Regions from separate parts of the Actinoplanes sp. GCM10030250 genome, predicted to be linked through region 1. Evidence: predicted binding sites of a transcription regulator. Region 1 holds the regulator's gene; each other region holds the start of a gene.
The links. The regulator HrcA, encoded in region 1, represses chaperone genes, less so after heat shock. The targets are predictions, from matches to a motif close to GGTTNGCACNCTCNNNNNGAGNGTGCNAACC.

Region 1 (10,609 bases):
GCACTTCGAGTGCTACTCCGAGGACCCGCTGCTCACCGGGGAGATTGCGGTGGGCTTCGTGGCCGGTGTCCAGGCACACGGTGTCGGCACCACGGTGAAGCACCTGGTGGGCAACGACTTCGAGACCGACCGGATGACCGTGGACGTCCGCATCCCGGAACGTGCCCTCCGTGAGCTGTACCTGGCACCGTTCGAACGCGTCACCCAGGCCGGCGGGTGGGGCGTGATGAGCGCGTACAACGGTGTCAACGGGTCGACGATGTCCGCAAACGGTCGCATCCAGGACGAGATCTTGAAGCGGGAGTGGGGCTTCGACGGGATCGTCGTGTCGGACTGGCGGGCCGCACGGGACACGGTGGCGGCAGCACTGGGCGGGCTCGACATCGCGATGCCGGCCATGGACAACCCGTGGGGGCCGAAGCTCGTCGAGGCGGTCCGGTCCGGAGCCGTGGCGGAAGAGCTGATCGACGACAAGGTGCGGCGGGTGTTGCTGCTGGCCGCGCGTACCGGGGCGCTGGAGGGCTTCCCGGCAGCGGAGACGCCGCTCGACGAGGACGGTGTTGCGGTCGCGCACGAGGTGGCGGTCCGGTCGTTCGTGCTGGCCCGCAACGTGGGCGAGACGCTGCCCCTGGACGCGGGATCGCTGACCCGGGTCGCGGTGATCGGTGCGCTGGCCACCGACGCCCGGGTGCTCGGTGGGGGAAGTGCGCAGGTCACCCCGCAGCACGTCATCTCGCCCCTGGACGGGATCCGGCGGGCGCTGCCGGGTGTCGACGTGGCGTACACGATCGGCGCCGACCCGCGCCCGTTCCTGCCCCCCGCGCAGGGCCCGCAGTGGGCGCCCTTCAGGTTCCGGCTGGAGGAGCACGAGTTCGGCGTGGAGACCGCGACGGTCCGCTGGATCGGCGACCTGCCCGGCAGCCTGGACGTCGCACACGTCACCAGCCTCGAACTGCACACCGAACTCACCCCGTCGGCCGGCGGCGAGCACACCCTCGCGATCTCCGGGTTCGGTGCGTTCGAGCTGGTCGTCGGTGGCGAGACGCTCTACGAGGGCTCGCTGCACCCGCCGGGCACCGGACGGGCCGACCTGCTGCTGCACCCGAGGGAGAAGCGGTTCACGCTGACCCTGCCGGCCGGCGTACCCGTACCGGTGGTGCTGCGGCAGACCTTCGAGCCCGGCATGGCGCACTCGGTGTCCACCACACTGGGTCACCGGCCGCCCGGCCCGGACGAGGAGGGGCTGATCGCCGAGGCCGTCGAGCTGGCCGCTCGCTCGGACGTGGCGGTGGTCGTGGTTGGCACCACCGAACAGGTCGAGTCCGAAGGCTTCGACCGAGCGTCACTGGCTCTGCCGGGACGGCAGGACGAGTTGGTGGCACGGGTGGCGGCGGCCAATCCGCGGACCATCGTGGTGGTCAACGCGGGCTCGCCGGTGCTGCTGCCGTGGACCGAGGAAGCCGGTGCGGTACTGCTCACGTGGTTCCCCGGGCAGGAGGCGGGCGCCGCGCTGGCCGACGTGCTCACCGGGGTCGCCGAGCCGGGCGGGCGGCTGCCCACCACCTGGCCGCGCCGCGAGGAGGACTGCCCCGTTCTGGGGGTGCGGCCCTCGGGCGGCGCGCTCGGTTACGACGAGGACGTCTTCATCGGATACCGCGGGTGGTTGCGCTCCGGGGTGACGCCGCTGTTCGCGTTCGGTCACGGTCAGGGCTACACCACTTGGCGGTACGACACACTGACAGTCACCGAGAGTTCCGCGACGGTGACGCTGACCAACACGGGCGAGCGTACGGGGCGTGAGGTGGTGCAGGTGTACCTGTCCGCCGCATCGGACTCCGCGCAGCGACCGGAACGCTGGCTCGCCGGATTCGCCTCGGTGACAGCTCAGCCCGGTCAGACCGTGACCGTGGAGATTCCGCTACCGGAGCGGGCCTTCCAAATCTGGGACGACGGCTGGCGTACGGTCGCCGGCTCCTACACGGTGACCGCCGCCCACGCCCTCGACGACTCCCGCCTCACCGCCGACCTAACCCTCGGCTGACGAACACCCCGCTCAGGGCGTGGTCATCGATCACGCCCTGAGCACGTCACCAGCGGCCCAGGCGGGTCGCCAGGACAGCGAGACCGGCCACACCCGCAGTGGAGGTACGCAGAACCGCGCTGCCCAGCCGCACCGGCACTGCGCCGGCCTCCCGGAAGACCTCCAGCTCAGCGTCACTGATGCCACCCTCCGGCCCGACAACCAGAGCGATCTCCCCGGAATCCGGCAGAGACGCCGCGGCGAGCCGCTCGGTCGCCTCCTCATGCAGCACGAACGCGGCCGCCGCACCGGCCAGCCGCGCCGCCACCTGTTTCGTCGAGCAGTCCGGTTCCCCGGCGACCACCGGCAGCCAGGACCGCCGGGCCTGCTTGGCAGCCTCCCGCGCGGTCGCCGCCCACTTGTCCCGGGCCTTCACGCCGCGATCACCGCGCCACTGCGCCACCGAACGGGACGCCGCCCACGGCACGATCTCGTCCACGCCGACCTCGGTCATCGCCTGAACGGCCAGCTCGCCCCGGTCACCCTTCGCGATGCCCTGCACCACAACCAGCCGCGGATCGGCGGCAGGCTCCTCGGCGATGCTCAGCACCATCAGGTCGACGCTCCCCCGCCCGACCGCGGTCACCTCCGCCCGCGCCGTGCCACCCCGGCCATCGGCGAGGATCAACGCCTCTCCGGTACGCAGCCGCTGCACCGTGGCCGCGTGATGCCCTTCCGGCCCGTCCAGCGTGTACGACGACCCGGTAGGCAAGCTCTCAACCAAAAACAGCGGCGCAGACACCCCGCAACGCTACCCACCCAGCCACCTCAGCTGGCCACCAGAGGGCCTCTCCAAACCCAAAGACCCCACTCAAGGCCAGCCGACCGACCCAGCTGGCCACCAGAGGGCCTCTCCGAGCCAAAAGACCCCACTCAAGGCCAGCCGACCGACCCAGCTGGCCACCAGAGGGCCTTTCCAAGCCCAAAGACCCCGCTCAGGGCCAGCCGCGGTGGGGCGGCTCGGTTGAGGGGGCACGCGAAAGGGGGTTTGGGGTGAGCGGGACCGCTTACGCAGGTCGCCGGGTGGGGGTGAGTGGTTTGGACGCGCCAGCGGCCAGCTCGCCGCCGCGCGGTCCTCGGCGGGAGCAGCGATCTGCACCCACCACCCGGCTACGACACCCTGCTTTTGATCTTGAGACGACGAAGACGGAAGCCGGTGCAAGAACGGCAGCAGGGACGGGGCGGCGACGCGGATGGAGCGCGGCCGAAAGGGACGCCCGCTGCTGGGGCGCGGTTAGTGGCCGTTGAAAGCGTCTCGCATGCGGCTGAAGAACCCACCTTGCTTGCTCAGTTCGGCCACATCCTCGCCGCGGGTTTTGGCGAAGTCGCGCAGCATGCGTTCCTGGTCGACGGTGAGTTTGGTCGGTGTCTTGACGTCGAGGTGCACAAAAAGGTCTCCACGCCCCTGACCACGCAGATGGGGCACGCCCTTGGTGCGGATCCGCAGCGTGCTCGCCGGCTGCGTGCCCGCTTTGACCTCGATGTTCTCTTCGCCGTCGAGCGTTTTGATGGTCATGCGGGTGCCGAGGGCCGCCGCCGTCATCGGGAGGGTGACCCGGCAGTGGAGATCGTCGCCCTTGCGGGAGTAGACGTCGTGCGGGCGTTCGTGGATTTCGACGTAGAGGTCGCCCGCGGTGCCGCCGCCGGGGCCGACCTCGCCCTGCTGGGCCAGGCGGATGCGCATGCCGTCCTCGACGCCCGCCGGGATCTTCACGGTGAGTGAGCGTCGGGTGCGGATGCGGCCGTCGCCGGCGCAGGTGGGGCAGGGGGTGGGGATGACGGTGCCATGGCCCTGGCAGTTCTGGCAGGGGCGCGAGGAGACGACCTGGCCGAGGAAGGTGCGCTGGACCGACTGGACCTCGCCGCGGCCGGCGCAGACCTCGCAGGTGGCCAGATGAGTGCCGGGGGCGGTGCCGGCGCCTGAGCACTGGGTGCAGAGGACCGCGGTGTCGACGGTGATCGGCGCCTCGACGCCGAACGCGGTTTCCACCAGGTCGAGTTCGAGGCGCAGGATGGCGTCGGCGCCGGGGCGGGTGCGCGGGCGGGGGCCTCGCGAGCCGCCGCCGGCAGCGGTGCCGAAGAACGCGTCCATGATGTCTTGGAAGCCGACGAACGGGCCGGCGCCGCCGGGGCCGCCAGGCGCGCCGCCGCCGGGCGCTAGGGGGTCACCGCCCAGGTCGACGATCTGCCGCTTCTGGTCGTCGGAGAGGACCTCGTACGCCGCGTTGATCTCTTTGAACTTCTCGTGCGCCTCGGGGTCCGGATTGATGTCCGGGTGGTACTGCCGAGCCAGTTTGCGGTAGGCGCGCTTGATCTCGTCGTCGGTGGCTTCCCGGCTCACGCCGAGAATTCCGTAGTAGTCCTTGGCCACGGGGTTTGGAGTCCTCAATGTCTGCGCGAATCCGTCAATTCTGTGCCAACAGGTCGCCAACGTACCGCGCGACTGCACGAACGGTAGCGATGGTGCCCGGGTAGTCCATGCGGGTGGGGCCGAGCACGCCGAGCCCACCAACGATCGTCGCACCCGGTCCGTAACCGCTGCTGACCACGGACACCGGCAGGTTGTCGATCTGGTTCTCGTCGCCGATCCGGACCCGGGTGGTGCTGGGTTCCAGGTCGCCGATGAGTTTGAGCAGGATGACCTCTTCCTCGAGGGCTTCGAGGACGGGGCGCAGCGTGCCCTGGAAGTCCAGCACACCGCCGCGTGTCAAGTTGGCCGTACCGGCGAGTGCCAGCCGTTCCTCGCTGCGCTCGACAAGTGTCTCCAGCAGCACGGAGGCGAGGCAGGCCATGTCGCCGCGGCGCTCGGGCGCGGACTCCTCGACCAGTTTCTGCACCAGCAGCGGCGTGTCGGCGAGCTTCTGACCTGCGAGTTTCTCGTTGCACTTGCGGCGCAGCTCCCACACGTCGCCGGGCTCGACGGGCGCCGGCATCTCCACCAGGCGCTGCTCGACCCGGCCGGTGTCGGTGATCATCACGAGCGTCAGCCGGGTCGTGGAGATCGGCACGAGTTCCAGATGGCGAACAGAAGAGCGGGACAACGACGGGTATTGGACGACGGCGACCTGGCGGGTCAGCTGTGCCAGAAGCCGGACAGTGCGGTGCACCACATCGTCGAGGTCGACCACGCCGACCATGAAGCGCTCGATCGCGCGGCGCTCGGCCGGGCTGAGCGGCTTGATCCTGGTCAGGCGGTCGACGAAGAGGCGGTAGCCGGCGTCGGTGGGCACCCGCCCCGCACTGGTGTGCGGCTGCCGGATGTAGCCCTCCTCCTCGAGCACCGCCATGTCGTTGCGGACGGTGGCCGAGGAGACGCCGAGCTGGTGACGCTCGACGAGGGCTTTGCTGCCGACCGGCTCACGGGTCTCGACGTAGTCCTCGACGATGGCCCGGAGCACTTCGAGCTTGCGGTCATCCAGACTCATGTGACGACCCCTCCCTCTGCTCTTACCGGGCTGGCACTCCCGCGGACAGAGTGCCAGTCTACGTCGCCGTTCGCGGCAGCGCGATGATCGAAAGTACGGATCTGCTCGTCACAGCACGTCACGGATGACCGCGTCGGCCAGCAGACGGCCGCGCAGGGTCAGCACGAGCCGCTCGTCGTCGTAGGCGCCGGGGTCGAGCAGCCCGTCCGCCAGCGCCCGCGCGGCACCGGTCGCGTCCACCCGGTCCAGCGGAATTCCCTTCCGCAGGCGCACCCGGAGCATCACGTCCTCCATGTGCCGATCCTCGCTTGTCAGCAGCTCTCGGGCGTGTCCGGGAGATTCATTCAAGGCAAGGCGTTTCGCGTACGCCGACGGATGCTTGACGTTCCACCAGCGCACCCCGCCCACGTGGCTGTGCGCGCCCGGACCCAGACCCCACCAGTCGGCACCCGTCCAATACAGCTCGTTGTGCCGGCACTCCCCACCGGGTCTCGCCCAGTTGGAAACCTCGTACCAGCTCATTCCCGCCCCAGTCAGGGCCTGGTCAGCGGCCAGATAACGATCGGCGGCCACGTCGTCGGAGGGGTAGGGCAGCTCGCCACGGCGCATCCGGGCGGCCATCCGCGTCCCGTCCTCGACGATCAGCGCGTAGGCACTGACGTGGTCCACCCCGGCCTCGATCACCTTGTCGAGTGACCTGGCGAAATCGTCGGCGGTCTCACCGGGGGTGCCGTAGATGAGGTCGAGGTTGACGTGCTCGAAGCCGGCCTCGCGGGCCTCGACGGCGGCCTGTGGCGCTCGTCCCGCCGTGTGTTTGCGGTCGAGGAAGCGCAGCACGTTCTCCGAGGCGGATTGCATGCCCAGCGAGATCCGGGTGTAGCCGGCGGCTCTCAGCTTCGTCAGGTAGGAGATGTCCACTGATTCCGGATTCGCCTCGGTGGTCACCTCCGCGCCTGGCGCCAGCCCCCACGTGCGATCGATGCCGTCGAGGATTTTCGCCAGGTCGCCGGCGTCGAGGAGGGTCGGAGTGCCCCCACCGACGAAGACGGTATCCACCTTTTCCGGATTGATGACTTTTGCCGCGAGGGCCAACTCCGCGAGAACGGCGTCCGCGTACTCCTCACGGCTTGCCCCACCGCCAAGCTCACCGGGCGTGTAGGTGTTGAAATCGCAGTACCCGCATCGGCTGGCACAGAACGGAACGTGGACATAGACCGCGAAACCATTCCTGCCCACGTGTCGGGTGGCTTCGTCGGGGAGCGAACCGTCGGAGGGGACGGGTTCGCCGTCGGGGAGTGCGCCGGCCATCGGTCAAGCGTAGTTAAGGTCTCGGCATGGATCTGGTCCGTACCGTCACCGCCGCCGGGGTGACCACCATGACGCTGGACAGCCCTGCGAACCGCAACGCGCTCTCCACCGCCCTCCTGCGGCAATTTCTCGAAGCCCTCGCTGCCGCGAGCGCCGACCCCGCCTCGCGGGTGATCGTTCTCTCACACGCCGGGCCGGTGTTCTGCTCCGGCGTCGACCTCAAGGAGACCGCTTCCGCCCGTCCCGGTGACAAACTTCCCGCCGAGATGCTCGCCGACGTACTGGCTGTGCTCTGGGAATTCCCCAAGCCGGTCGTTGCCCGCATCGGCGGTCCCGCGCGGGCAGGCGGTCTCGGCCTGATCGGCGCCGCCGACATCGCGGTCTGCACCCGGGCGGCGACGTTCGCGTTCACCGAGGTCCGGCTCGGCGTGATCCCCGCGGTGATCAGTTCGACGGTGCTGCCCAGGCTGGCGCCGCGTGCGGCGTCCGAGCTCTATCTGACCGGCGACGTCTTCGACGGGACGCGGGCGGCCGACATCGGCCTGGTCACGGCCGCGGTCGAGGACGAGGACCTGGATGCGACGGTGGAGGGCTTCTGCGCGTCGCTCACCCGCGGTGGCCCGCTGGCGCTTGCCGGGACAAAACAACTTCTTCGGCGTACGCGGAACGAGTCCATCCGTACCGAACTCGCGGAACTCGCCCAGCGGTCGGCGGGGTACTTCAAATCGGCGGAGGGGCGCGAAGGGGTGGCCGCCGCCAGGGAGAAGCGGGACCCGTCCTGGATTCCGTCCGCTTGATCGACTCCTGCCGTCGGGCTTGATCGACTTCCGCTGGCACGCTTGATCGTCTTCCGCTGGCACGCTTGATCGTCATCCGCTGGCACGCTTGATCGTCATCCGCTGGCACGCTTGATCGTCTTCCGCTGGCACGCTTGATCGATGGTGGGTGCGGTGCTTGATCGACTCTGTTGGGTGGCCGGACCCAGTCACGCCTGAGCGCGAGCGCTCGTTGATTAGGCTTGGCGTCCGGCGACCGGGCCGGCGGCTGGTTCCGCGATTCGTCGGCAGAGGAGGTGTGGGTGCGAGCGAAGCCGCTTGTGGGTGTGATCACCCTGCTCGCCCTCGTCGGTGTGATCGGCGTGGTCGTGCTGGTGAACAACCTGGCGGGCAACCTCAAACTGCCCCGTCTCGGGCCCGAGTGCACGGTCAGCGCCGACGGCGAGGTGACCCTCGACGCGGTGCAGATGGCCAACGCGGCGACGATCACCGCGGTGGGCGTCCGGCGCGGCATGCCCGAGCAGGCCGTGGTCGTCGCGCTGGCCACCGCCTTCCAGGAGTCCAAGCTGGAGAACCTCGACGACGGCGACCGTGACTCGGTCGGCCTCTTCCAGCAGCGTCCCAGCCAGGGCTGGGGCACGTTCGAGGAGATCAAGGACCCGAGGTACGCGGCGGGCAAGTTCTACGCGTCCCTGAAGAAGGTCAAGGGCTGGCAGAAGATGCGGGTCACCGACGCGGCTCAGAAGGTGCAGCGTTCCGCCTATCCGGAGGCGTACGAGAAGTGGGCCGACGAGTCCCGGGTCCTAGCCGCCGCGCTGACCGGCCGGGCCACCGGCGCGGTGGAGTGCACGGTCCGCGGCACACCGCAGCTGCGTGGTGCCGAGGCGGCCGCGGCCCTGCTGGAGAGCTTGAAACTGGACTGGGGGAAGAAGCTGCCGAGCGCCGCCGCGGCGGCTCGGGCGGCCGGCCTCACCGTTGACGTGACGAACGCGAACAACGGCTGGCGCTATGCGCACTGGCTGGTTTCGCACGCCTCGGCCACCGGTCTCGAACGGGTACGTTTCGGCGGCCTGGAGTGGCACGCGCCGGAGGGAAAGTGGCAGCCGGTTACGGACGGCAGCGGCGCGAATACGGTCCAGGTGGCGGCGGAGGTCTTCAGTTAGCGTGCGGCGGAATTATCGGTGACCAATGGTGAGGTTCCGGAGCGCGCTGAGCAGGTTGCGCTGCGTATATATCGACATGGACACTGCGCGGGAGCCCTGGTACTAAGTAGGGCGTGCTGCTGATGGCGATCGAATGGATCCTGCTGGGCGCGGGAAGTGTCATCGCCATCCTGTTCAGCGTCCACCGGCACCGCCCCCTCCGCAAGGCACCCTGGTTCCTGCTCGCCGGTTCGGTCGCCGCGATCGCCACCGGTGACGTGTTCTACGGCCTGGGCCGGATGGGCGTGGCGGACGCCTGCTACCTGACCATGTTCGGTCTGGTGGTGCTGAGCCTGCTCCAGTTCACCCGGGGCGGCGCACTGCTCGTCGACCGGGCGCGGCTGATCGACCTGTGCGCTGTCGCCTGCTCGACCCTGCTCGTGATCTGGGTCTTCGTGATCGGCACGGCCGGCCAGCTGGGCGAGGTCAACGCCGCCGACGTGATCGGCGGGCTGCTGCTGATCGGCGCCGCGGGCCGCCTGGTCGCCGCGGCGCCCCGCAACATCTCCGCGTTGCTGCTGCTCACCGGCGCCGTCGGGGTGCTGGCCGGCGACATCGCGTACCCACTGATGAGGAACGAGCTCACCGAGTCGGCGTACGCGGTGCTCTACGTCGCCTGGGGCCTGTCCGCCCTGCACCCCTCGATGGCCCGGCTCACCGAGCCGCGCACCCCGGCCGAGCCGAGCCCGTGGAAGTTCCGCTGGAACGTGCTGCTGGCCGCCTCGGCTGTCACTCCGCCGGTGGTGCTGCTGGTCGAGGCGATCAACGGCGGGGTCGAGGTCCGCGACGGCATGCTCATCGCCGTCACCACCGCGATGACCATGCTGCTCACCATCACCCGGCTCGCCGACGCGATCCATCTGCACAGCCAGGCGCTGACCCGCGAGCGCGGCCTGCGTACAGCGAACACCGCCCTCGTCGCGGCCGCCGACCCGCCCGCGGTCGAGGCGGCGGTCCACGCGGCAGTCGCCCGGCTGCTGCCGCCGAACACGGTTCGCCGTGTGTTCCTCGCCACTGACGACGGCCAGCTCGAGCGGGAGAAGCTTCCGGTGACCCCGGCCGGCTCGGAATCGCGCAGCTGGTGGGCATCCGCCGGCGACCCGGACGACCGCACCCTGATCTGCCCGCTCCGGCTGGACCCCCTCGCCGTCGCCCGCCCGAGCGGCGGTGCACTGATCCTCACCGGTCGCCGGGACGCGCTCGTCAGCTGCCGCGGCTCCCTCGAGGTGCTGGCCGGCGAGGCCGCCCTCGCCCTGGACCGGATCACCCTGGTCGAGGCGATCGGCCGCCGGGACAGCGACAACTACCTGCGTACGGTCATCCCGAACAGCGCTCAGGCCATGGCGGTCATCGACTCGGACCAGCGCATCCGCTACGCCAGCCCGGCGCTGCGGCGCCTGCTGGGCACCGACGAGCTGCCACCGCTGGCGGCACTCGACGACTGGGTCCATCCGGACGACCGGAATCGGGTACGGCGTGCGCTGACGGACCTGGGCGACGGGACCGTGCACTGCGCTCTGCAGCGCCCGGACCAGACTCAGGTGCTCGTCGAGATCACGTACCGGGATCTGCGCGAGGACCGCCTGGTTCAGGGTCTCGTGGTGACCATGCGGGACGTCACCAGCCGGCGGGATCCGTTCGAGATGGCGCCGCAGGAGTTCCTGGGCGAGCAGCCGGGCCAGATCAACCGCCGGAGCGCTCAGCACAAGTTCCGCTACTGAGCTCCAGCTCTTCCCCTACTCCCGCTCCAGGCGCTCGTTGCCGGGTGCTGGTTGCTGGGCGCTCGTTGCTGGGCGCTCGTTCCCGCCTGACCAATCC
Region 2 (10,609 bases), on a different contig from region 1:
TCCCGCCGCCCGAAGCCGGGCGGTGAGCTCCCGGGACGGCAGCAGCGTCGCGCCCAGCCAGAGCGCACTGGAGAATCGATACTCCGGAATGTCGTAATGGTCCCTGTCGAACGCCCTCCGCGGCGACCCGAGCATCTCCGCGAAGGCGTGCAGTTCGTCGTAGGACAGGTCGCTGACCAGGTGGGACCAGAGGTGGCCGCGGCCCGGCCAGAGCGGTTCGTCGACGAGGATCAAAGGTCGATCTCGAGTAGTTCCACCCGCCGGTCGGCGGCCAGGCCACGGACGTCCGGCGCGCCGATCCGGGCCGCGTCGGCAGTGGCGTCGTCGGGCATGGTCTGCGACTGCCGTTCGGCGGTCACCCGGGCCAGGTAGTGCTCGATCTCCTTCTGCCGCACGGTGGCGTCCCAGCCCAGTGCCTGGCCCATGATCTCGGCGGCGTGCGCCACCGACTCGGCGCCCCGGTGGGCGGTCTCGATGGAGACCCGGGTGCGGCGGGTGAGCACGTCGTCCAGGTGCAGCGCGCCCTCGGCCAGCGCCGCGTACGCCACCTCGGCCGCCAGGTATTCCGGAGCGCCGGCGAGCGGTGCGGCCAGCGCGGGCTCGGCGGCCATCATCGCGAGCAGATGGACGGTCAGCGTCCCGTACCTCTCCAGCAGGTGCTCGACCACGCCCGCGGTGACGCCGTGCCGCCGGGCCATGTCCTGACGGTCGCGCCAAGCGGCGGCGAAGCCGTCCGCGCCGAGCAGCGGAAGCTCGGCCGTCCGGGACGGCCGCACCGGGCCGCCGAGCCTGCGCACCGCCTGGTCGATGACGTCGGCGGCCATCACGCGATAGGTCGTGTACTTACCGCCCGCCACCAGCAGCAGGCCCAGCATCGGCTCGACCACCGCGTGCTCGCGGGAGAGCTTGGAGGTCGAGTCCGCCTCGCCGGAGAGCAGCGGGCGCAGCCCGGCGTAGACGCCCTCGATGTCGTCGGTGGTCAGCGGCCTGTCCAGCACCTCGTTGACCTGGTCGAGCAGGTATCGGATGTCACGGGCCGAAGCCGCCGGGTGGGACCGGTCGAGCTGCCAGTCGGTGTCGGTGGTGCCGATGATCCAGTGACCGCCCCACGGAATGACGAAGAGCACCGAGGTAGCCGTCCGCAGGATCAGCCCGGCCTCGCCGGTGATCGCCGAGCGCGGCACCACCAGGTGCACACCCTTGGAGGCGCGGACCCGGAAGCCGGGGCGGACGCCCACGTCACGCAGCATCTGCGACATGTCGTCACTCCAGACGCCGGTGGCGGCGACGACGGTCTTCGCCCGCACCTCGAACTCCGGCGAGCCCGGCGACTCCAGGTCGCGGACCTTCACGCCGACCACCTGGCGGGCCTCGCGCAGGAAGCCGGTGACCCGAGCGCTGGTGACCACGGCGGTGCCGAGGCTCGCCGCCGTCCGCGCGAGGTTGACCACCAGGCGCGCGTCGTCGACCTGACCGTCGAAGTAGCGGATCGCGCCGGCCACCCGGTCGGCGCGCAGGCTCGGGAAGAGACGGCGGGCACCGTCCCGGGTCAGGTGGCGGTGCAGCGGCATGCCCCGGCCGGCACCGAAGGCACCGGCGAAGACGTCATACGCCGCGACACCGAGGCCGTAGTAGGCGCGCTGCCAGGCACGCTGCGCCAGGTTGGCCGAGGGCAGCGGCACCAGGATCGGCACCGGGCGCACCAGGTGCGGCGCGAGCCGGGTGGCGAGCAGGCCGCGCTCGGTCAGCGCCTCGTGCACCAGGTGCAACTCGAGCTGCTCCAGGTAGCGCAGGCCGCCGTGGATCAGCTTGCTGGACCGGCTGGACGTGCCGGCGGCGAAGTCGCGCGCCTCGACCAGGGCGACCTTGAGACCACGGGAGGCGGCGTCCACCGCGGCGCCGGCGCCGGTGACCCCGCCGCCGATGACCAGGACGTCGAACTCCTCGTCACGCAGCCGGTGCAGGTCAGCGGTCCGCCGGATCGGAGAGAGACGACCGGCCGAGTAACGGGAGACGGAGGGTTCACGCACCCGTCCCACGTTAGCGCTTCGCCCGCTCACCCCGGCGAGGGAATCCTGGCCGGAAGGGGCCACCGCGATCAACCGTTTCCGATTCCCGCACGGCGGCCGCCGATCCTACCTAGCGTGAGTGCGTGCGCGGACGCAGCGCCGGGCTCCTGTTGCTGGTCCTGGCCGTGATGCTGACGACTCTGCCGGGGCGGGTCGAGGCGGCGATCACGACGCCCTTCACCACCCGGTTCGACGTGAACGCGAACGGCTCGATCCTTCTGCGCGGCAACGCGAACCTGACCTGCCCGGTGAACATCCTCACGCCCGCCTGCGCCGCCGCGCGCAACGGTGTCGGCTCCACCGTGGGCGAGGACCTGAACGACAACGGCTATCCGATGATCTACACCGACACGGACGGCGACCCGGCGACCTTCAACGACAGCACCGCGACCGTGGCCATGCCGGCCGGCAGCACCGTGCTCTTCGCCGGCCTCTACTGGGGCGCCGACCCGAGCGCGGGCAGCGCCGTCGCGGGCCTGCTGGGCGGCGCGGCACCGGCACCGTCCGACAAGAACAAGGTCCTTTTTCGTACGCCTACCGGCGCGACCTGGAACCAGGTGACCGCCTCGAGCCTCTACACGATCACCGCCAACGGCCCCTACCAGGGTTTCGCCGACGTGACCCCGCTGGTGGCCGGAGCCGGCGACGGCGTGTACGGGGTGGCCAACATCCAGTCCGGCCGCGGCGCCGACCGGTACGCCGGGTGGACCCTCGTCGTCGCGTACCGCAATCCCGCCGAGGCCCTGCGCAGCCTGCGGGTCTACGACGGGTTCGGCTCGATCGCCTCGGGCAGCGTGAGCATCCCGGTGACCGGCTTCGAGACGCCGCACACCGGTACGGTGCGTGCCGAGGTCGGCGCCGTCGCGTACGAGGGTGACCTGGGCAAGACCGGCGACGGGCTGCGCCTGAACGGGCAGTCGCTCAGCGACCCGGCGAACCCGGCGAACAACGTGTTCAACAGCACGGTCAGCGACGACGGGGTGAGCGTCGGCGGGCGCAACCCGAACCACTCCAACCTGTTCGGGGTGGACATCGACAAGTTCGACGCGTCCGGGGTGCTCGGCAACGCCGCGACCAGCGCGACGCTGACCATGACGACGGCGGGCGAGACCTACTACCCGGGTGTCGTCACGATCGCCATCGACCTGTACGCACCCAGGATCGTGACCACGATGACCGCCACCGACCTCGACGGCGGCACGCTGGTGCCGGGCGACGAGATCGAGTACCGGATCGCGGTCCGCAACGACGGCAACGACATCGCCGACGGTGTCACGCTCTCCGACGCGTTCCCGCTCTACACCACGTATGTTCCCGGCTCGCTCACGGTCCAGGGCGTACCGGCCAGCGACGCGGCCGACGCCGACGGCGCACAGGTGGCCGGCGGTGCGGCTGTGTTCCGGCTGGGCAGCATCCCGTATCTCGGCACCACCTACGTCACCCTGAGGGTCAAGGTCGGGCTGGACGCGCCCGCCGGGTACGCGATCAACAACCTGGTGAACGTCAGCTACACCGGCCGGACCACGAGCGTGAGCGTCGCCGCGGCGGGCGGTACGGCGGCGACTCCCGTGCTCCAGCCGGCCGCCGACCTGTCCGCCGGCCTCTCCGTCACCCCGGCTCACGTGCAGCGGGCCACGGCGCCGCACGGTGTCGCGTACACCGCGTCGGTGACCAACCTCGGCCCGCAGCCGGAGCCCGCGGCCCGCGCCGAACTGACCCTGCCCACCGGGATCACCCCGGGCGCCCTGCCCGGCACCTGCACCGCGTCCGGCCAGGTGGTCACCTGCCTGCTCGGGCCCCTGCTCCCCGGGCACACCGCGAACGTGTCGATCCCGGCGGACGCGAGCGCGGGCGCAGTCGCTGACGCACTGGCGACGCTCACCGCCGCCGGTTCCGGCAAGGACACCGTGACCGCCAACAACTCGGACTCCACCACGCTGGCGGTCAACTCGCCGCCACAGCCCGCCGCCGACAGCGCCGGCACCACGAACGGCATCCCGGTGACCGTGGACGTACGCGCGAACGACACGGACCCCGACGGCTCCCCCGGCGACCTGACCGTCTCGATCACCGCACAGCCGTCGCACGGCACGGCGGTGGTCGATGCGCTCGGCATCGTCACGTACACCCCGGTGCCGGGCTGGACCGGCGCCGACGCTTTCCCCTACGAGGTGGACGACGGCGACGGCGGAACCGGCACCGCCACGGTCACGGTGACCACGGCGAATGCCCTGCCGGTGGCGAACGACGACGAGATCAACACGCCGCCCGCCACATCGGTGGTGGTCGCGGTGCTCACCAACGACACCGACCCGAACACCGGGGACGTCCTCACGGTCGTCGGTGCCGGCCAGCCGCAGGCCGGCGCCGGTTCGGTGATCCGGCTCGGGCCACTACTCACCTACACACCCGATCCGGGCTTCGCGGGCCGGGCGCACTTCACCTACACGGTCGAGGACAGCCACGCGGGGCAGGCAGTCGGCAACGTCTACGTGGACGTCGCCAACTCCGCCCCGACGGCGGCCGACGACGCGGATTCCACGCCGCACCACACCGACGTGCTGATCGATGTCCTGGCCAACGACACCGACCCGAACCTGCTCTTCAACGACGTACTGAGCATCTACGCGATTGGCGCTCCGAGCGTCGGCACCGCCACCCTCGACACCGGAAAGATCCGGTACCAGCCGCCCACCGGGTTCGCGGGGACCGTGAGCTTCTCGTACACGATTCGCGATCTGGGCCTGGCGAGCGCGACCGCGACCGTCACGGTGACCGTGCGCAACGCCCCGCCGGTCGCCGCGGATCAGGCGGTCGGCACCGGCCACGGGCAGTTCCAGGACATCGACGTGCTGACCTCCGCGACCGATCCCAACCCCGCCGACCTCGCCCTGCTGCGGGTCAGCGGCACGACCAACCCGGCACACGGCACCGCAGTGGTACGCGCCGACGGCTCCATCCGCTACACCCCTGACCAGAGGTTCTCCGGCATCGACCAGTTCGACTTCACGATCGACGACAGCCACGGCGGCGTCGACACCCGCCGGATCACGGTGACCGTGGCGAACGGGCTGCCGGTGGCCCGGCCGGACGCGGTCACCGTGCAGGCGGGCGTGCCGCTCGCGATCGACGTCATGGCCAATGACGACGACGATCCGAACGGCGAACCGGTGACCGTCACCGTCACGGCCCTTCCCGCACACGGCACCGTGCTCATCGGGCCCGGCCGCAAGATCACTTACACACCGGCCGGGACGGGCGCCGACCGGTTCGACTACACCCTGAGTGACGGGCACGGGTCCTCCACCGCCACCGTGACGATCGGCGTGGTGAACTCGGCGCCGATTGCCCGGCCGGACTCCGTCGCCACCGACACCGGCACCCCGGTCACTGTGGACGTGCTGGCCAACGACGACGACCCGAACGGTGACCTGCTCACGCTGGTGGGAGCCACGGCAGCGGGGCACGGAACGGTCGTCCGCAACTTGGACAAGACCCTCACCTACACGCCGGCGCCGGGCTTCTACGGCACTGATGCGATCGTCTACGCGATCGAGGACCCGGCCCGGCTCGCCGCGTCGGCCATCCTGACCATCACCGTGCGCAATGCCGCGCCGGTCGCCGTCGACGACAGGTTCGTGGCTCAGCCGCAGGTGATCACGCAGGTGAACGTGCTGGCCAACGACTGGGATCCGAACACCGGGCAGGTGCTCTCGGTGGCTTCGGCGGGCCCGGCGAGCAAGGGCGCCGTGGTGCTGAACCCGGACGGGACGCTCACCTATCGGTCGGGCGTGGGGAGCGTCGGGCAGGACACGTTCACCTACGTGGTGAGTGACGATCTCGGGCGTACCGATGTGGGGATGGTGACGATCGGCATCAACGGGCCACCGATGGTGGTGCCGGACTCGGCGTCGACCGCCTATGTGACGTCGGTGCTCGTTCCGGTGCTCGACAACGACAGTGATCCGGAGTCGGATGCGCTGACCGTGGTCTCGGTGGGGACACCGGGGCACGGGATCGCGGTGATCAATGCGGATGGCACGGTGGGATATACGCCGGCGGCTGGGTTCAGCGGGACGGATTCTTTCGGGTACGGCGTACGCGATGCCGTCGGCAACACGGCGTCGGGGCAGGTCAGCGTGGTGGTGACACCTCCCCCGTCGCCCTCTTCGTCCCCGTCGCCCTCGCCGTCTTCATCACCGTCTCTGCCGCCTTCGCCGTCTTCGTCCCCCTCCTTGCCGTCGTCCCCACCCACGTCGGTGCCTCCGCCTTCGCCTTCGCCTTCTCCTCCGCCTTCGCCCTCGCCTCCGCCTTCGGAACAGCCGCCTGCGGTGCCGGACAAGGCGGCGGCCACGAAGCCCGGTGCGCAGGTGGCCATCCCGCTGCCCGCCGTCGATCTCAGCGGCAAACCGGTTACCGTCGTCGCGGTCGGCACGCCGTCACACGGCACGGTGGTCCTCAACGCTGACGGAACGGTCACCTACACGCCGGCCCCCGGATTCAGCGGGACTGACACGTTCATCTACACCGTCATGGACGCCTACGGGAACATGGCCCAGGCGTCGATCGTGGTCGAGGTGGGCACACCCGTTCCGCCCACCACACCGCCTCCGCCGGCCTCACCGCCGGTGAATCCGCCGCCGGGCCTGCCGAACCGCGCGCCGACAGCTGCCGCGGACACGCTGAGCGTCGACGCCGGTGACCGGGTGACGTTCCGGCCGATGCGCAACGACACCGACCCGGACAGCGACCGCCTCGCGATCGTGGACGTCAGCCGTCCCGCGCACGGCACCGCGGCCGCGAAGGCGGGATCGATCACCTACACACCCGCGGCGGGCTTCGCGAGCGGGACCGACACGTTCACCTACACGATCGGCGACGGCCGGGGCGGCGTCGCCACCGGAACCGTCACCGTGCGCGTCAGGCCCGCCCGGGACCTTCCGACGACTGGCTCCGACGTGCGGGCCGTGATCCGCCTCGGCGCCGCCGCCGTGATCACCGGGATCGTCCTGCACCGGGCCGGCGACATCCTGCCCCGGCGCCCCGGCCCGAGCAGCGAAAACCCTCCGCAGAACTAGACAGCCTCGCTGCCTCGCGGCCCCCGGCACAGCCCTCACGCCCAGCTGAACCTTCGCGGCTGGCGCTCAGTGCTGACTCGCCGCCCGGGCATGCAAAAGGGCGGGCCGCTCGCGCGACCCGCCCTTTTTACGACTGGACTCAGAAGTCCATGTCACCGCCGCCCGGGGCGCCGGCCGGAGCCGGGTTCTTCTCGGGCTTGTCGGCCACGACGGCCTCGGTGGTGAGGAACAGCGCGGCGATCGACGCGGCGTTCTGCAGCGCCGAACGGGTGACCTTGGCCGGGTCGATGATGCCCGCGGCCAGGAGGTCGACATACTCGCCGTTCGCAGCGTTGAGACCGTGGCCGGCCTCCAGGTTGCGAACCTTCTCCACCACGACGCCACCCTCGAGGCCGGCGTTCACGGCGATCTGACGCAGCGGGGCGTCGAGCGCGACCTTGACGATGTTGGCACCGGTGGCCTCGTCGCCCGCCAGGTCCAGCTTGTCGAACGCGGTCTTGCCGGCCTGCACCAGCGCGACGCCACCACCGGGGACGATGCCCTCTTCGACGGCCGCCTTCGCGTTGCGAACGGCGTCCTCGATGCGGTGCTTACGCTCCTTGAGCTCGACCTCGGTGGCCGCGCCGACCTTGATGACCGCAACGCCGCCGGCCAGCTTGGCCAGGCGCTCCTGCAGCTTCTCACGGTCGTAGTCGGAGTCCGAGCGCTCGATCTCGGCGCGGATCTGGTTGACCCGGCCCTGGATCTGCTCGCCGTTGCCGGCACCGTCGACGACGGTGGTCTCGTCCTTGGTGATGACGACCTTGCGGGCCTGGCCCAGCAGGCTCAGGTCGGCGGCGTCCAGCTTGAGGCCGACCTCTTCGCTGATGACAGCGCCACCGGTCAGGATGGCGATGTCCTCCAGCATGGCCTTGCGGCGGTCACCGAAGCCCGGGGCCTTGACGGCGACGGACTTGAAGGTGCCACGGACCTTGTTGACGACCAGGGTGGCCAGGGCCTCGCCCTCGACGTCCTCGGCGATGATCACCAGCGGCTTGCCCGACTGCATGACCTTCTCGAGGACCGGGAGCAGGTCCTTGACCGCGGAGATCTTGCTGTTCGCGATCAGGATGTAGGGGTCGTCGAAGACGGCCTCCATGCGCTCGGCGTCAGTCATGAAGTACGCCGAGATGTAGCCCTTGTCGAAGCGCATACCCTCGGTGAGCTCGAGCTCGAGGCCGAAGGTGTTGCTCTCCTCGACGGTGATGACGCCTTCCTTGCCGACCTTGTCCATGGCCTCGGCGATGATCTCGCCGACCGTGGAGTCACCGGCGGAGATGGACGCGGTGGAGGCGATCTGCTCCTTGGTCTCCACGTCCTTGGCGAGCTGCGAGAGAGCCTCGGAGACGCTCGCCACGGCAGCCTCGATGCCCCGCTTCAGGGCCATCGGGTTGGCGCCGGCTGCGACGTTGCGCAGGCCCTCGCGGACCAGCGCCTGAGCGAGGACGGTCGCCGTCGTCGTACCGTCACCGGCGACGTCGTCGGTCTTCTTGGCGACCTCCTTGACCAGCTCAGCGCCGATCTTCTCATACGGGTCCTCGAGCTCGATCTCCTTGGCGATGGATACACCATCGTTGGTGATCGTGGGGGCGCCCCACTTCTTCTCGAGAACCACGTTGCGGCCCTTGGGGCCGAGGGTCACCTTGACCGCGTCGGCGAGCTGGTTCATGCCCCGCTCGAGGCCCCGACGAGCCTCCTCGTCAAATGCGATGATCTTGGCCATACGGCGTTGTCCTCCCGGACATCCGCGGCGCCGGGCCTCTTCGGCCCCGCTCTCCGCACGTTGAGGAACGTCTGTGGACGTCACCACCTGGCGATGTGACGTCCTCAGGCCGAGCCGGATAGCCCGCGACGACCGGTTTCGTGCCGTGGCGCCGATGGCAGCGCAACGACCGGAACCCCACCGTCCCGACCTGCTGGCACTCACTAGCCGCGAGTGCCAATCACTTGTTTAGCACTCCCCGGTGGCGAGTGCAAGAAACCCCATCTTCCCGCGAAACCAGCGGACCGGCCGGGCTTTCCCTGTAAAGATCTTGAGGCCCAGGTCAGGACCGGTTTACGTCAACCGGGTTGCCGCACGTCACACCGGGCGGTATGGAGTACGGCATGGAGAACTGGACGGTTCGACGGGTCACCACCGCCGACGCGGGACGGATGCGCGCCCTGCGCCTGGAGATGCTCGCCGACAGTCCGCTCGCCTTCCTGGAGACGCTGGCCCAGGCGGCCGCCCGCCCGCACGACAGCTACCGGCAGCGGATCACCCATTCCGCGAGCGGCCCGGACACGGCGCAGTTCATCGCCGACCCCGGTGGCCCGCTGATCGGCCACGCCGGCGGCACCATCGTCGCGGACGAGCCCGACTGCACCGTCGTCTTCGCCGTCTACCTGACCCCGGCCTACCGGGGCGGGAAGGTGCTGCCCCAGCTGATCGACGCGGTCGCCGACTGGTCGGCGGCGGCGGGGCGCACCGAGCTGATGCTGGAGGTTGTCGTGGGCAACGATCGGGCCGTCCGGGCGTACGAGAAGCTCGGCTTCACCGACACCGGAGTGCGGCTGCCGCACCCGACCGTTCCGGCGCTCGCCGAGCTGCAGATGCGCAGGCGGATCTGATGGCCGGCCGACGCTGGCACGCGACCCGCTCGGTTCTCACCGCGGCGAACGGGACGACCGGTGCGGGCCTGCTGCTGGCGATGCTGACCGGCGCCCGGGTCCGGCGGGGCCGCGACGGGGTGCTGATCGCCGAGGGCTACCGGCTACCCGTTCCGCCGGCCTCCTGCTTCACCGTCGGCTCCGTGATCATCACCAAGCGGTCCGCGGAGTGGCTGCTGGCCGACAAACAGGCGAACCTGCTGGCCCACGAGTGCCGGCATGCCAGCCAGTACGCGGTTCTCGGCCCGCTGTTCTGGCCGGCCTACTGGCTCGCATGCGGCTGGTCGATCTCGCTGACCAGGTCGTTCGGCGTGCGCAACTTCTTCGAGAAGCGGGCCGGGCTGCTCGACGGCGGCTATCCGGAGCAGGAGCCGCTGCGCCCATGGGTGCACCGCGCACTGCGGCGCCGGTGAAAAATTTGGTCGGGAGGACGGACGCACAGTGCCTCCGGCCGTAGCCATTGGGTCAGCACTGGGTCGTTGGGTCCCTCGGAGATTGTCGCCAAGCTCAGGTGAGGGGCCTCGTACGGCGTCGCGTCCTCCCGCGTAGAGCATCCTGCCGATCCGGAGATCGGAGTGCAAGTCCTCGGAGGAGGTATTTCTCGACAACCGGCAGAGAACCGGTTACAGAGAGCTATCCCAGCAGGCCGGCCTCACGGGCGCCCCGCAACGACGGCTTGATCGTGTGAGTCGGTCCAACCTGGCCGGCAACCGCGTCGAGCGTCTTCAGACCCTCACCGGTGTTGAGGACGACGGTCTCCTTGGCCGGATCGAT
Region 3 (10,609 bases), on a different contig from region 1:
GGGCGGCTGCTGCTCGAGGCGCTGCTGGCCGAGGCGGCACGGCGCGGGGTGCGCAAGACGCTGCTCGAGGTCGCCGTCGACAACGCCGCCGCGCAGAAGCTTTACGCGACCTACGACTTCGAGCCGGTCGGAATCCGGCGCGGTTACTACCAACCCAGCAACACGGATGCCCTGGTGATGATGCGCGATGCCTGACGAGCCCCTGGTCCTCGGGATCGAGACCTCCTGCGACGAGACCGGTGTCGGCATCGTCCGCGGTCACACTCTGCTCGCCGACGCGCTGGCGTCCAGTGTGGACCAGCATGCCCGGTTCGGCGGCGTGGTGCCCGAGGTGGCCAGCCGCGCTCACCTGGAGGCGCTGGTCCCGACCATGCAGCGGGCGCTCGACGAGGCCGGCGTGACCCTGGCCGACGTCGACGCGATCGCGGTCACCAGCGGCCCCGGCCTGGCCGGTGCGCTGCTCGTCGGTGTCGCGGCCGCCAAGGGGTACGCGCTGGCCGCCGAGAAACCGATCTACGGCGTCAACCACCTCGCCGCGCACGTGGCCGTGGACACCCTGGAGCACGGTCCGCTCCCCGAGCCCGCGATCGCGATGCTGGTCTCCGGCGGGCACTCCTCGCTGCTGCTCGTGGACGACCTGACCGCGGGTGTGACCCCGCTCGGCGCGACGATCGACGACGCCGCGGGGGAGGCGTTCGACAAGGTGGCCCGGCTGCTCGGGCTGGGCTTCCCGGGCGGGCCGATCATCGACCGGACAGCGCGGGACGGCGACGCCGCCTCGATCACGTTCCCTCGTGGACTGACGGCCGCCAAGGACCAGGCGGCGCACCGGTTCGACTTCTCCTTCTCCGGCCTGAAGACGGCGGTGGCGCGCTGGGTCGAGGCTCGTGAACGCGCCGGGGAACCGGTGCCGGTCGCGGACGTGTCGGCGAGCTTCCAGGAGGCCGTCTGCGACGTGCTCACCGCGAAGGCGATCGACGCGTGCCGCAGCACCGGCGTGCGGACCCTGGTGATCGGCGGTGGCGTGGCGGCGAACTCGCGGCTGCGGGTGCTCGCCGAGCAGCGGGCGGCGAAACACGGCATTTCGGTACGCGTACCCCGGCCTCAGTTGTGCACGGACAACGGCGCGATGGTCGCGGCACTCGGCTCGCATCTCGTCGCTGCCGGCGTCGCCCCGAGTCGTCTCGATCTGCCCGCCGATTCCGCGATGAGTTTGACCGCGGTCAGCGTGCCGGGGTAGGAAGCCATCATGATCGCTCGGATGTGGGAGGTGCGGGCCTCGCGCGGCGGCTTCAACGAGCTGCTGGCCTGGGTCTGCGACACGGCGGTGCCTGGCTTGGAGGTACTGCCACAACATGTGTCGAGTGACGTCTATTCGTCCACCGATCAACGCATCGTCGTCATCACCAAATGGCGAAACACCCCAGAGAGCATGCCGACGCCGCCGGAGAACCTGGTAGCACGTACTCCGCACGTCTGGGATTTCACTCCCGTCGATCGCTGAGCGGTCGCACGCAGGGCATTCCGGCTTTACCGTCGGGGCCTGATGCGAAGACTGAACCCTTTTCGACGTGGCCGGGCCGGCAGCGCCCCGCGCAGGTCGGCAGACCGGCGCCGTCGGGCCGGTTGCCCGGTTGAGAAACGGTTCTTGCCCGTGCCGGACCCGGGCCTGCCCGAGGCCCGCTCCGCGGTGCGTTACCTGAGCTGGCTGGTCCGGCGTTCGCGCGTGACGGTGACGGCCGCGGCCCTGCTCGCGATCCTCTGGATGGGATGCCAGTCGCTGGCGCCCGCGGTGGTCGGCCTGGCCGTCGACGCGGCCGCGGCACGGGACGGGCGGGCCCTGGTGGGCTGGGTGCTGGTCCTGCTCGGCGCCGGTGCGGTGCAGGCGGTGGCCGGGATCACCCGGCACCGTTTCGCGGTGGTGAACTGGCTGAGCGCGTCGTTCCGCACGGTGCAGGTGGTGGTACGCCACGCGAACCGCCTCGGATCCACATTGCCCCGCCGTCTCGACGCCGGCGAGGTCGTCGCGATCGGCACCTCGGACATCACCCACATCGGCGCGGCCGTCGACATCGTGTCCCGCGGTGTCGGTGCCCTGCTCGCCGTCGTCACGGTCACCTTCCTGCTGCTCCGCGCGTCGGTTCCGCTCGGGCTGATCGTGGTGCTGGGTGTACCGCTGCTGATGCTCGTCGCGGGCACCCTGATCCGGCCGCTGCACCGGCGACAGCAGGCCTACCGGGAAAGACAGGGGCGGCTGACCGGGCGGGCCGCCGACCTGGTCGCCGGATTGCGGGTGCTGCGAGGCGTCGGCGGCGAGTCGCTGATGGCGGCGCGGTACCGGTGCGAGTCGCAGGGTCTGCGGGCGGCCGGTGTCTACACGGCCCGGGTGGAGGCGCTGCTGGAGGCGGCGCAGGTGCTGCTCCCCGGGGTGCTGCTGGTGCTGGTCACCTGGCTGGGTGCCCGGTTCGCGGCGGCGGGGAAGATCACGCTCGGGCAGTTCGTGTCGTTCTACGCCTACGCGGCGTTCCTGGTGGCGCCGTTGCGGCAGCTCACCGACGCGATCGACAAGCTCACCCGCGGGCATGTCTCGGCGCGCCGGGTGGTGGGGATGCTGGGGGTGCGCAGCGACCTGCCGGACCCACCCGTCCCGGTGCCGCCGCCCGCGGGTGAGCTCGCCGATCCGGAGTCCGGTGTGGTCATCCCGGCGGGTCGGCTGACCGCGATAGTGGCGACGGTGCCGTCGGACGCGACCGGGATCGCCGACCGTCTCGGCCGGTACGCGGAGGGCGGCACCCTCGCCGGCGTACCCCTGGCCGACCTGGCCCTGCCGGCCGTGCGGGACATGATCCTGGTGGCCGAGAACGACGCCCGGCTCTTCGCCGGCAGGTTGCGGGCCGATCTGGACCCGTACGACCGGGGCACCCTGGCCACCGCCCTGGCAGCGGCCGCGGCGACCGACATCGTCGAGGACCTGCCGGAGGGTGTGAAGAGCGTGGTCGCCGAGCGCGGCCGCACCTTCTCCGGCGGCCAGCAGCAGCGGCTCCGCCTGGCCCGCGCGCTGGTCGCCGACCCCGAGGTGCTGATCCTCGTCGAGCCGACGAACGCTGTCGACGCGCACACCGAGGCCCGGATCGCCGACGGCGTACGCGCGGCCCGCACCGGCCGCACCACGGTGATCTGCACCTCCAGCCCGCTGGTGCTGAGCCGCGCCGACCACGTCTGCTACATCGAGTCCGGCCGGATGTCCGGCGCCGGGACGCACCAGGAGCTGATCCGCTCCCACCCCGGGTACGCCCGGCTCGTCCGCCGCGAGGACGAGCCGTGACCCGCCCTCTCCCAGTGGCGGACGCCCGCCAGGCACGCCGGTACGCACGTACTCTGATCCGCCGTTACCCGGCCCTGTTCCGCGCGACAGTGAGCCTGCACGTGGCAGCGGCCCTGGCCGCCCTGGCCGGACCGCGGCTGCTCGGCGAGCTGGTCGAGGCGATCCGGGCCGGCGCGCCGGTGGCCACACTGGACCGGCTGGCCTTCGGTATCGCCGGGTTCGTGCTGGTGCAGGGCATCCTGATCCGCTTCGCGTACCTGGCCTCGGCCCGGCTGGGTGAGCGGGTGCTGGCCCGGCTGCGTGAGGAGTTCCTCTGCCGGGTGCTGGATCTGCCACTGGCCACTGTGGAGGCGGCTGGTACCGGTGACCTGCTGACCCGTACCACCCGGGATGTGGACGCGCTGTCGAAGTGTGTGCGGTTCGCGGTGCCGGAGACGATGATCGCCATGATCACGCTGGCCCTGGTGGTGGTGGCGCTGCTGCTGGTCAGCCCGCTGTTCACGCTGCCGCTGCTGATCGGGATGCCGTTCATGGTGGTGGGCACCCGATGGTATCTGCGGCGGGCGCCGAGCGGGTATCTGCGGCAGAACGCGGCGTACTCGGAGGTGACCGAGGGACTGACCGAGACGGTGGAGGGTGCTCGGACCGTTGAGGCGCTGGGACGGCAGCGGCAGCGGGTCGACCGTACCGACACCGACCTGCGAAGGTCCTGGCTGGCCGAGCGGTACACGCTGCGCCTGCGTACCGTCTGGTGGCCGATGATCGAGATCAGCTACGTGCTGCCGGTCGCGGTCACCCTCCTCTACGGCGGTTGGCTCTACCTCCACGACGTGGTGACGCTCGGCCAGCTGACCGCGGCGGTGATCTACGTTCAGCAGCTTGTCGATCCGCTCGACCGGCTCTCCGGCTGGCTCGACGAGCTCGAGGTGGGAGCGGCGTCGCTGGCCCGGTTGCTCGGTGTCGCGGCGGTGGCGGCGCCCCGGCCGGCCGCCGCGCCGGAACCGGCCGGTAGCCGGATCGAGGTGCGAGGGGTGCGGTTCGCCTACCACGCCGATCGGGAGGTGCTGCACGGCGTCGACCTGGTCCTGGAGCCGGGCGAGCGGCTCGCGATCGTGGGTGTCTCCGGCGCCGGCAAGTCGACGCTGGGCCGGTTGCTCGCCGGGGTGCATCAGCCCACCGGGGGCAGCGTCACGGTGGGTGGCGTGCCGCTGGCGGCGCTGCCGCCGGACCGGCTGCGCGCCCAGGTCGCGCTGGTCACCCAGGAACACCACATCTTCGTGGGCACGCTGCGTGACAACGTCGCGATGGTGCGTCCCGGCGCGGCGGAAGCGGAGGTACGGGCGGCGCTGGCGGCCGTCAACGCGCTGGAGTGGGCGAACGAGCTCCCGGGAGGGCTGGAGACCCTGGTCGGTGCGGGTGGTCTCCCGCTCGCCCCGGCGCAGGCGCAGCAGGTCGCGCTCGCCCGGCTGATCCTGGCCGACCCGCACACGCTGGTGCTGGACGAGGCCACCGCACTGCTGGACCCGCGGGCGGCCCGTGATCTGGAACGGTCGCTGGCCGCGGTGGTGCACGGGCGGACGGTGGTGGCGATCGCGCACCGGCTCTTTTCGGCACACGACGCCGACCGGGTGGCGGTGGTGGAGAACGGCCGGATCGTGGAGCTGGGGCCGCACGACGAGCTGGTGGCGGCGGGTGGGCCGTACGCGGCGCTGTGGCGGTCCTGGCAGGGCGGTGCCGAGACCGCCGGCGGCGGGGAGCGCGCCCCCGCCCCGATGGCCTACTGAGAGCATGAAGGGCGCGCCGCAACGGCGCGCCCTTCGATGTCAGTACCGCCCGCGGATCAGAAACCCGGGCCGTGCTGGTGGCCGTGGCCACCGTGGCTGTGCCCGTGCCCACCACCGGCGGCCGGTGCCGCCTCGGCGGGCTTCTCCACGACGAGGCTCTCCGTCGTGAGCAGCAGACCGGCGATCGAGACGGCGTTGGAGACCGCGTTGCGGGTCACCTTCACCGGGTCGATGATGCCGGCCGCGGCCAGGTCGACATACTCGTCGGTGGCGGCGTTGAGGCCGTGGCCCCAGCCCAGCTCGTTCACCCGGCCCACCACGACGTAACCATCGTGGCCGGCGTTCTGCGCGATCCAGCGCAGCGGCTCCACCAGCGACTTGCGGACGATCGAGACGCCGATGGCCTCTTCGCCGGTCAGGCCGAGACCGCCGTCGAGCTCCTTGGCGACCTGCGCCAGAGCGGCGCCGCCGCCGGGGACGGTGCCCTCCTCGACCGCTGCCTTGGTCGCCGCGATGGCGTCCTCGATGCGGTGCTTGCGCTCCTTCATCTCGACCTCGGTCGCGGCACCGACCTTGATCACCGCGATGCCGCCGGAGAGCTTGGCCAGCCGCTCCGAGAGCTTCTCGCGGTCCCAGTCGGAGTCCGACGCCTCGATCTCCTTGCGGATCTGCGCGACCCGGTCGGAGACCTCCGCCGACTTGCCGCCACCGTCGACGATGGTGGTGTTCTCCTTGTCGACGACGATCCGCCGGGCGCTGCCCAGCGACTCGAGGCCGACCTGGTCGAGCTTGTAACCGAGCTCGGGGGCGATCAGCTCGCCACCGGTCGCGATCGCCAGGTCCTGGAGGATCGCCTTGCGGCGGTCACCGAAGCCGGGCGCCTTCACCGCGGCGACCTTGATGGTCTTCCGCAGCGAGTTGACCACCAGGGTGGACAGGGCCTGGCCCTCGACGTCCTCCGCGATGATCAGCAGCGGCTTGCTGGTCTGCAGGACCTTCTCCAGCAGCGGGAGCAGCTCCTCGATGCTGGAGATCTTCTGCGTGGTGATGAGGATGTGCGCGTCCTCGAGCACCGCTTCCTGCGACTCGGCGTCGGTCACGAAGTTCGGCGAGATGAAGCCCTTGTCGAACTGCAGACCCTCGGTGACCTCGAGCTCGGTGTGCAGCGCCGAGCCCTCCTCGACGGTGATGACACCGTCGCGGCCGACCCGGTCCATCGCCTCGGCGATCAGCTCGCCGATGGTGGCGTCCTGCGCCGAGATGGTGGCCACGTTGGCGATCGCCTTGTGGTCGTCGACCTCGACGGCCTTGGCCAGAAGGGCCTTGGAGATGGCCTCGGCGGCCAGGTCCATGCCCCGCTTGAGGCCGATCGGGTTGGCGCCCGCCGTCACGTTGCGCAGGCCCTCGCGGACCAGCGCCTGCGCGAGCACGGTGGCCGTGGTGGTCCCGTCACCGGCGACGTCGTTGGTCTTGGTCGCCACCTCTTTGACGAGCTGAGCACCAAGGTTCTCGTACGGGTCGGTGAGCTCGATCTCCTTGGCGATGGTGACACCGTCGTTGGTGATCGTGGGCGCACCGAACTTCTTGTCCAGGACGACGTTGCGACCGCGCGGCCCGAGGGTGACCTTGACCGTGTCGGCGAGCGTGTTGACGCCGTGCTCCAGCAGGTGCCGGGCGTCGTCCGAAAAGCTGAGAATCTTCGCCATCTATGGTCCCTTCACGCACCGGCGCCCTGCCCCGAGTCATCGGAACAGGGCGCAGGCGCAATCAGTTAGGTCTTACTTCTCGATGACCGCGAGGACGTCGCGGGCGGAGAGCACCAGGTACTCCTCGCCGGCGTACTTGACCTCGGTGCCGCCGTACTTCGAGTAGAGGACCACGTCGCCGACATTGACGTCGAGCGGGACGCGGTTGCCCTTGTCGTCGATCCGGCCGGGGCCGACAGCGAGGACAGTGCCCTCCTGCGGCTTCTCCTTCGCGGTGTCGGGGATCACGATGCCCGACGCCGTCGTGGTCTCAGCCTCGTTCGCCTGGACCACGATGCGGTCCTCGAGCGGCTTGATCGCAACCTTGGTCGCGGTAGTCACGGGCATACCCTCCTGGGTACAGGTTTGCCGGCCATGAACCAGGCCGGTCTGATGCCTCATGCCACCGGGCGGGGCCGTCGTCGCGGGTGCCGGTCCGCCTGGTGCCTAACCGCCGCGGACGGGCCGGGCGGCTGGCACCCTCATGTTGAGAGTGCTAACCGGAGACTATGCCGGAACTAGCACTCCGTCAACCAGAGTGCCAACCTGTCACGCCAGGGAGAATGCCTGGTGTGACACCTGAGTTGCTCTTGAAGTTACGGACACCGGAAGGGGCGGAAGCCCTGGCAGCAGCGGCCGGGATGAGCGAGCGTGAGCCGCTCGCCGCCGCCTCGGCCATGCGGGCCCGGGGCGTCGGCGCGGAGCTCGCCGCGGCCGCTCTGACCCAGGCTAGTTTGCGCGGGCGCGCGGCGATGAAGTTCGGCCCGGACGCCTCCCGGATGTTCTTCACCCGGGCCGGTCTGGAGCAGGCGACGCGTGCGGTCGTTGCGGACCGGCGGGCGGCGCGCCTCGCGGCCGCGGGCGTGCGGACTCTCGCCGATCTGGGTTGCGGGCTGGGCTCCGACGCGCTGGCGGCGGCACGTCAGGGCATCGAGGTGTACGCGGTGGACGCCGACCCGGGCACCGCGGCGCTCGCAGCGGCGAACGCGGAGGCCGCCGGGCTCGCCGACCGGATCACCGTGGTGTGCGCCGACGCCACCACCGTCGAGGTGGAGCGTTACGACGCGGTGTTCGCCGACCCGGCACGACGGCAGGCGGGGCGGGGGCGGGTGTTCGACCCGAAGGCGTACTCGCCGCCCTGGGACTTCGTGACCGGCCTCGCCGTCCGGGTGCCGCGGACGGTCCTGAAGCTCGCTCCGGGCATCGACCACGGCCTGCTGCCGCCGGGCGCCGAGGGCGAGTGGGTCAGCGTCGGTGGCGACCTGGTCGAGGCGGCGTTCTGGTGCGGGCCGCTGGCCGCGGTGCCGCGCCGGGCGACCCTGCTCGGTGCCAAGGGCCGGGCGGAGTTGGTCGGCACGGGTACGGACCTCGCGCCCGTCGGCCCGGTCGGTGCGTGGATCTACGACCCGGATCCGGCGGTGGTCCGCTCGCACCTGGTCGCCGAGTTCGCGGAGGCCATCGGCGGGCGGCTGGCCGACCCGTCGATCGCCTACGTCTACACCGACGATCCCGCCGACACGCCGTACGCCCGGCGGCTGGGTGTCACCGACGTGCTCCCGTTCTCGCTGAAGCGGCTGCGGGCCCTGCTGCGTGACCGTGGCGTCGGCCGGCTGGAGATCCGCAAACGCGGCTCGGCACTGGTCCCGGACCAGCTGCGCAAGGATCTCAAGCTGTCCGGGCCGAACGAGGCGGGCCTGGTGCTGACCCGGATGGCGGGGGCACCGGTGGCGCTCCTGACAACAGTGGCGTAACAGGTCGTAATCGGGCGCGCTTCTGGGTTTCGTACCGGAGTAGCGTGCCCGCATGGCCAAGAAAGCGGCAGGTACGCCGGCCACTGTCCTGCTGTCCGCGGAGCGGGTGGCACACACCCTGCATCCGTATGACGTGGCGGCGGACGCGCCGAACTACGGCGCACTGGTGGCGCGGGCGCTGGCGGTCGAGCCGGAGCGGCTCTTCAAGACCCTGATCGCGGAGGTGGACGGGCGGCTGGTGGTCGGCGTCGTACCGGTCACTGGTGATCTTGATCTGAAAGCGCTTGCCTCTGCCGCCGGCGGCAAGCGTGCGGTGCTGGCCGACCGGGCCGCCGCCGAGCGCAGCAGCGGTTACGTGCGTGGCGGGATCAGCCCGTTGGGTCAGCGCAAGCGGCTGCCGACCCTGATCGACGACACCGCGCCCATCCTCGACCTGATGTATGTGTCCGCGGGCCGCCGGGGACTGCAGGTCGCTCTCGCTCCGGCGGATCTGATCCGGCTGACCGGAGCGAGCGTGGCTCCGATCCGCGGCTGAACCGTCGGCCCGATGGCCGAATGGAAAGGTCTGTCCTTAGCGCTTCTGGTCACCTGAGGCGCTGATATTACTTAGCGTTACATGGTGCGACTCCCAGGGAAACTTTCTCCGCTCCTGGTCAGGGCCTTCGGACCTGCCGTGTTGCCGGATTGTTATCCCTCGTTACGAGATAGACCTTCGTTGCGGCTTGTGTTCTCAGCCACCATGGGAATACGTTGCCGGGCACAACAAACCGGTTCCTGATGAAACGCCGTCCCAGGGGAGTACCACTCCCAGGCAGCGCACCAACCCTGACAAATCCGAACCAAGGCCCCGGATTTACCCCCCGAAAGGACATAAGGAATGCGTAAGGGACTGTTCGCTCTTGCTGCGGTCGGCCTGCTGGCTGCCGGAAGCATGGCCGCTTGTGGCGACAACAGCGACAGCGATAGCGACACCGGTAGCGGAAGCGGCACCGGCTCGTCCGCCGGCAAGGTCGGCGTGATCCTGCCCGACACCAAGAGCTCCGCTCGCTGGGCGACCGCCGACCTCAAGTACCTCACCGACGCCTTCAAGGCCGCCGGTGTCGAGGCCGACATCCAGAACGCGCAGGGCGACAAGGCCCAGTTCCAGACGCTCGCGGACGGCATGATCGCCAGCGGTGTCAAGGTGCTGATGATCGTCAACCTGGACTCCGGCACCGGCAAGGCCGTGCTGGACAAGGCGAAGCAGACCGGTATCGCCACCATCGACTACGACCGCCTGACCCTCAACGGCGGCGCGGACTACTACGTGTCGTTCGACAACGTCGAGGTCGGCAAGCTCCAGGGCCAGGGCCTCATCGACTGCCTCGCCGAGAAGAAGGTCACCAAGCCGGTCGTGGCGTACCTGAACGGCTCGCCGACCGACAACAACGCCACCCTGTTCAAGGAGGGCTACGACTCGGTCCTCAAGCCGAAGTTCGACTCGAACGAGTTCGTCAAGGGCCCGGACGAGAACGTGCCGGACTGGGACAACACCCAGGCGGGCACCATCTTCGAGCAGCAGCTCACCACGAACAAGAACATCACCGGTGTTCTCGCGGCGAACGACGGTCTCGGCAACGCGGCCATCCAGGTGCTGAAGAAGAACAAGCTCAACGGCCAGGTCCCGGTGACCGGCCAGGACGCCACCGTCCAGGGCCTGCAGAACATCCTCGTCGGTGACCAGTGCATGACGGTCTACAAGGCCATCAAGAAGGAGGCCGACGCGGCCGCCGAGCTGGCCATCGCGCTGGCCAAGCAGCAGGCGCCGACCACCGCGACCAGCACCGTCGTCGACCCGGAGTCGAAGAAGGACGTCAAGTCGGTCCTGCTGAAGCCGGTCACGATCACCAAGGCGAACGTCAAGGACGTCGTCACGGACGGGTTCGTCACCAAGGAAGAGCTGTGCACCGCGGACTTCGCCGCGAAGTGCACGGAGGCCGGTATCAGCTGACCATCGGTCAGCTG

Region 2: groL (chaperonin GroEL) is a predicted target of HrcA. The motif match lies at 9,101-9,131, and genes of this name have one in related genera.
Region 3: groES (co-chaperone GroES) is a predicted target of HrcA. The motif match lies at 7,326-7,356, and genes of this name have one in related genera.

The regions. Positions count from the first base shown of each region.
Region 1 covers NZ_JBHTDO010000022.1:46,603-57,211, reverse strand. Annotated here, with positions in the region: gene ACFQV6_RS25890 (glycoside hydrolase family 3 protein) at 1-2,041, shown strand, start outside; gene ACFQV6_RS25885 (16S rRNA (uracil(1498)-N(3))-methyltransferase) at 2,088-2,822, opposite strand; gene dnaJ (molecular chaperone DnaJ) at 3,315-4,451, opposite strand; gene hrcA (heat-inducible transcriptional repressor HrcA) at 4,486-5,505, opposite strand; gene hemW (radical SAM family heme chaperone HemW) at 5,614-6,813, opposite strand; gene ACFQV6_RS25865 (enoyl-CoA hydratase-related protein) at 6,840-7,610, shown strand; gene ACFQV6_RS25860 (hypothetical protein) at 7,886-8,752, shown strand; gene ACFQV6_RS25855 (PAS domain S-box protein) at 8,875-10,512, shown strand.
Region 2 covers NZ_JBHTDO010000064.1:15,308-25,916, forward strand. Annotated here, with positions in the region: gene ACFQV6_RS43010 (DUF4031 domain-containing protein) at 1-234, opposite strand, end outside; gene ACFQV6_RS43015 (glycerol-3-phosphate dehydrogenase/oxidase) at 231-2,030, opposite strand; gene ACFQV6_RS43020 (Ig-like domain-containing protein) at 2,153-7,147, shown strand; gene groL (chaperonin GroEL) at 7,287-8,909, opposite strand; gene ACFQV6_RS43030 (GNAT family N-acetyltransferase) at 9,293-9,796, shown strand; gene ACFQV6_RS43035 (hypothetical protein) at 9,796-10,248, shown strand; gene thrC (threonine synthase) at 10,469-10,609, opposite strand, start outside.
Region 3 covers NZ_JBHTDO010000059.1:16,968-27,576, forward strand. Annotated here, with positions in the region: gene rimI (ribosomal protein S18-alanine N-acetyltransferase) at 1-195, shown strand, start outside; gene tsaD (tRNA (adenosine(37)-N6)-threonylcarbamoyltransferase complex transferase subunit TsaD) at 188-1,240, shown strand; gene ACFQV6_RS42235 (hypothetical protein) at 1,250-1,504, shown strand; gene ACFQV6_RS42240 (ABC transporter transmembrane domain-containing protein) at 1,655-3,325, shown strand; gene ACFQV6_RS42245 (ABC transporter ATP-binding protein) at 3,322-5,109, shown strand; gene groL (chaperonin GroEL) at 5,166-6,815, opposite strand; gene groES (co-chaperone GroES) at 6,888-7,202, opposite strand; gene ACFQV6_RS42260 (methyltransferase domain-containing protein) at 7,418-8,605, shown strand; gene ybaK (Cys-tRNA(Pro) deacylase) at 8,658-9,140, shown strand; gene ACFQV6_RS42270 (sugar ABC transporter substrate-binding protein) at 9,483-10,595, shown strand.